Regions from separate parts of the Paraclostridium sp. AKS73 genome, predicted to be linked through region 1. Evidence: a T-box and tRNA genes for the amino acid it is inferred to sense, from the RefSeq annotation. Region 1 holds a T-box; the other holds one or more tRNA genes.

Region 1 (2,420 bases):
GCATCTACTCCATATCTTTCTATCATCTGTTCTGGGTATACTATATTTCCTTTAGATTTACTCATTTTGTCGTTATCAAATAATATCCACCCATGACCATATACTTGTGTAGGCATCTCTTCACCTAAAGCCATTAATATAGCTGGCCATATTATAGTATGGAATCTCATTATTTCTTTTCCTACTATATGAACATTAGCTGGCCAATACTTCTTGTATTCAGAATCATCTTCACTCATATATCCTAAAGCTGTTATATAGTTACATAACGCATCTACCCAAACATATATAACGTGTTTTTCATCAAAAGGAACTTTAATTCCCCAATCAAAAGTAGTTCTAGTTACACATAAGTCTTCTAATCCTTTATCTAAGAAGTTTGCAACCATTTCATTTTTTCTAGATACAGGGAAACAGAAGTTAGGATCTGCAAATAACTCTCTTAATCTATCTTCATATTTAGATAGTTTAAAGAAATATGCCTCCTCTTTCGCTATATAAGTATCTCTTCCACAGTCAGGACACTTATTTCCTTCTAATAATTGAGATTCTGTCCAAAAACTTTCACAAGGAGTACAGTATCTTCCTTCATAAGATCCTTTATATATATCACCTTGCTCATATAACTTAGTGAATATTTTTTGTATTATAACTTCATGTCTTTCTTGAGTTGTTCTTATGAAGTCATCATAAGATATATCCATAGTTTTCCATAGTTTTTGTATATCTGCTATCATTCCATCAAGGTACTCTATTTCTGTCATTCCCTTTTCTTTAGCAGTTTTTTGTATTTTTTCACCGTGCTCATCTGTTCCTGTTAAGAATTTTACATCGTACCCACAGAAACGTTTAAATCTTGCTATTGCATCTGCTGCAACAGTTGTGTAAGTATGTCCTATATGTAAATTACCACTTGGGTAATATATAGGAGTTGTAACGTAAAAAGTTGGTTTTGTCATATATATTTTCCTCCTCATTTTCTATATAAATAAAAAACTCGCCTCCTATGATATACATAGGGGCGAGGTTATATTCGCGGTACCACCCTAACTTTATCTAATAAAAAATATTATATTAGATATCTCAAAAGACGATAACGAGTCCATCCGTTTTATCTTAAAAATAGATATTAATCTACTATTCGGATAAAATAGCTCCAAGACCATATTCAATAACTCTTTTAACACTAGCTTTCACCTTATCTAGCTCTCTGTAGGAAAAATAATTATTTACTCATCTCTTCATAGCTTAATTAGTTATTATATTTAACATAAAGTATATGTTATATTCATTGTTTTTGTTAATATTATTTTAATTCTTAGGTAATTATATTTAATCGTGAACTTTAGATTAATATAATTATCAACTCATAAACTTGAGCAACGGACCTGTTTATTAAGGTCGTTGGCGACATGAGAGAAGCGAATTTTTATATAACTTATTAAGCTTAATTTTATTAAATTTACTACATTATGTCAATGTAATTTTCCTACATTGCTATGTTTTATATAACTTTATCAAAGAATTGTTTAGCTCTTATATTTTTTGTATTTTCAAATACATCTTTAGGTGTACCCTCTTCTAGGATATACCCTCCATCCATAAATACAACTTTACTTGCAACTTCTTTAGCAAATCCGATTTCATGAGTTACAACAGCCATAGTCATTCCCTCATCTGCAAGTTCTTTCATAACATCTAAAACCTCTTTAACCATCTCTGGGTCAAGCGCAGACGTAGGTTCGTCAAATAGTAAAACTTCCGGTTTCATGGCTAACGCTCTAGCAATTGCTATTCTCTGTTTTTGCCCTCCTGATAATTGAGATGGATATGCATCTTTTTTATCTAATAATCCAACTCTGTCTAACAAGTTTAAAGCATCTTCAATAGCTTCATCTTTATTTATTTTTTTAATTTAATAGGTGCTATAATTATATTTTCTAGTACTGTCATATTTGGAAATAAGTTAAAATTTTGAAACACCATACCTATATTTTCTCTTACCTTATTAACATCACATTTTTTATCTAGTATATTTTGATTATTAAAAATAATTTCTCCGTTATTTGGTTTTTCTAATAAGTTTAAACATCTTAACAACGTACTCTTTCCAGATCCACTTGGCCCTAAAATAGCTACTATTTCTCCTTTTTTTATATCTAAATTTATATCCTTTAATACTTCTAATTTACCAAATTTTTTCTTTATATTCTTTACTTGGATCATAATTTAACCTCCTTATTAAGCATTAGTAGTTTTGAAAATTTTAAAAGCAGATTTTGATTCTCTTACACTTTTATTTTCAAGTTTTAATTCAAATAATCCAACTAATTTAGATAGTGTAAATGTAAGTACAAAATAAATCATAGCTGCTACTAGTAATGGCTCAAATGCTAAATAAGTGTTTCCTTTGACTATAT
Region 2 (2,420 bases), on a different contig from region 1:
CTTCCATCAATATGAGCTTTAAGTCTTCTATTTTTTGCTATACAAGCAATATCATTTATTTCAAATTCTCTTTTTATCATGTATTCTCCTTAGTGTAATTTAATACAATTTTATTTATTATAAAAGACCTTGATTTTTATATGTTTGCAAAGTTTTTATTATATAGCTTAATGTCCAAAATTCCTTGTCCATTTTTTCTGATATTAGTAATAACCCATCAATTAATTGTTTTTCTTTAAAGTTTTCTAAAAGAATCATGATGCTTATACTATTTATTTCACCATCTTTTGTATCTAATGTTCTAGATTTTTTTACGAACTCATTTTGCATAGCTAATTTTATTGAGTCTTCAAGTTTCTCACTTACATCTAATTTAGGCATTTCATCAAATATCTTAACATCTGATGAGTTAAATTTAATATTTACAGCTTTGCTTAAATCTGTAGATAAAAATATAGTGTTTTTAAATTGAGCTCCTGAAAAGTCTACACCTTCTAAATTTACTGAATCAAACACAGTGTTTTCAAATTTAGCTTTTTTTAACTTACTCTTTTTTAGGTTACTTCCAATTAACTCTGCATTTTTAAATGTGCATCCATAAAAATTACAAGATTTGAAATGAGCTCCTCTTAAACTTGTAAAGTTAAAATTAGACCCTGAAAAATCACTATTGTAACAATTACTTCTCTTTAAATCTTGATACATAAAATTTTTATTCAGTTTTTGTATCTTATTGTATTTTAAACCTTGCTCCATATTCTGTTTTCTTACCATCTTGTCCTCCGCATTCTTTTTTGTATATTAAAAACCCTTATACCTAGTGATATAAGAGTTTGAAATTACTTATAATTGGTTGCGGGAGCAGGACTCGAACCTGCGACCTTTGGGTTATGAGCCCAACGAGCTGCCAACTGCTCCATCCCGCGATATTTAATTTATCTAATATAATAATATCACATTAAATACAATCCTGCAACAACATAATAACTATTTTATGTACTTTTAACTTTTTTTAATACTTTTCATATTATATAAAGTATTAAATTTTAATTGCGGTGGTGTGTTTATATATGAAAGCAAATTTAGTATGTAAAGGTGGAGGAATGAAAGGTATAGCATTAGTTGGTTCTATAGCATGTCTAGAAGATAGCGGTTATGAGTGGGATAGATTAGCTGGTACTTCAGCTGGAGCTTTAGTTGCTTCATTATTGTCTGTTGGATATACATCATCTGAAATCGAAGAAATTTTATATGATATAGATTATCCTAAGTTTAAAGATAAAAATATTTTTCAATTTATTCCCTTTGCAGGAGATTTATTGAGTGTTACATTTCATAAAGGAATTTATTCAGGAAAATACTTAGAGGATTTTTTACATGAAAAATTTAAACAAAAAGGAAAAACCAAATTTAAAGATGTTTCCGCTAATGGAGAAAGTAGACTTAAAATGATAGCTTCAGATGTAACTAGAAAAAAGTTACTAGTTTTACCAGATGATTTAATTGACTACGGTTTAGATCCTATGGAGTTTGAAATATCTAAAGCCGTTAGAATGAGCGTAAGCATACCCCTTTATTTTTATCCAGTTGAATTAAAGTATGCTAATAAATCATGCTTTGTAGTAGATGGAGGCCTACTTAGTAACTTTCCTATATGGATATTCGATACAAACTGTAATTCTAAATATCCAACAATTGGACTTAACTTGTCTGAAGATACAAATCAAGAAATTCATGAGTCTAAAAACCCAATTCATTACTTACTAGACATTGTAAAAACTTCACTCTATACAAATGAAGATGTCTATTTTAAAGAAAAAGATTCCTTGAGAATTATAAATATTCCTACATTAAATGTTTCTGCAACAGACTTTAATCTTCCAAAGGAAACTATGGAAGAACTCTATAAGTCTGGGTATAAGGCTTCTCAAGCATTCGTAGTTAATAGATACTTAGAAACTTATATATCAAAATATGGCTTTAATTAAAATAAATAAAAGGTGATACTTATTTTACTAGAAAATTATCACCTTTTATATTTTACCAGCTAATTACATTTCGTGTTGCTATATCTTTATATCTATTTAAATTTATCTGATTTGATTTTTCAGAATTAACGCAATTATACATAAGTAGATCCTCTTCTAATTCTTCAAGTATATCTATATCTTTTCTTATATAACTTTCTAATCTATATAATGTTGAATCAACTCTAGATTTGATTAACTTCATATTTCCCATAAATTAATTTTAGTTTGCAGATGAAGATGCACTCACCGCAGCTATCATAGCTACCATAATAGCAATTTCAATAGCTATTATTATTTCTAAAAATATATTATTTGTTATTATGTCTAAATTACCTTCTTCTTTGAAACAATCAGCATATGCAGAAGCGACAATAGCAGCACTTATTATAT

The links. A T-box is a leader RNA that pairs with one kind of tRNA and senses whether it is charged. The one in region 1 lies ahead of metG (methionine--tRNA ligase), so its partner is inferred to be a tRNA-Met.
Region 2: it encodes a tRNA-Met, which carries the amino acid that the T-box ahead of metG (methionine--tRNA ligase) is inferred to sense. The anticodon was not compared.

The regions. Positions count from the first base shown of each region.
Region 1 covers NZ_JAIXHU010000012.1:61,372-63,791, forward strand. Annotated here, with positions in the region: gene metG (methionine--tRNA ligase) at 1-959, opposite strand, end outside; T-box leader at 1,015-1,254, opposite strand; partial or broken gene LEQ07_RS22495 (amino acid ABC transporter ATP-binding protein) at 1,505-2,226, opposite strand; gene LEQ07_RS08830 (amino acid ABC transporter permease) at 2,242-2,420, opposite strand, start outside.
Region 2 covers NZ_JAIXHU010000003.1:37,584-40,003, forward strand. Annotated here, with positions in the region: gene LEQ07_RS02815 (hypothetical protein) at 1-80, opposite strand, end outside; gene LEQ07_RS02820 (pentapeptide repeat-containing protein) at 118-774, opposite strand; tRNA gene LEQ07_RS02825 (tRNA-Met) at 851-926, opposite strand; gene LEQ07_RS02830 (patatin-like phospholipase family protein) at 1,071-1,988, shown strand; gene LEQ07_RS02835 (hypothetical protein) at 2,041-2,241, opposite strand; gene LEQ07_RS02840 (DUF4003 domain-containing protein) at 2,251-2,420, opposite strand, start outside.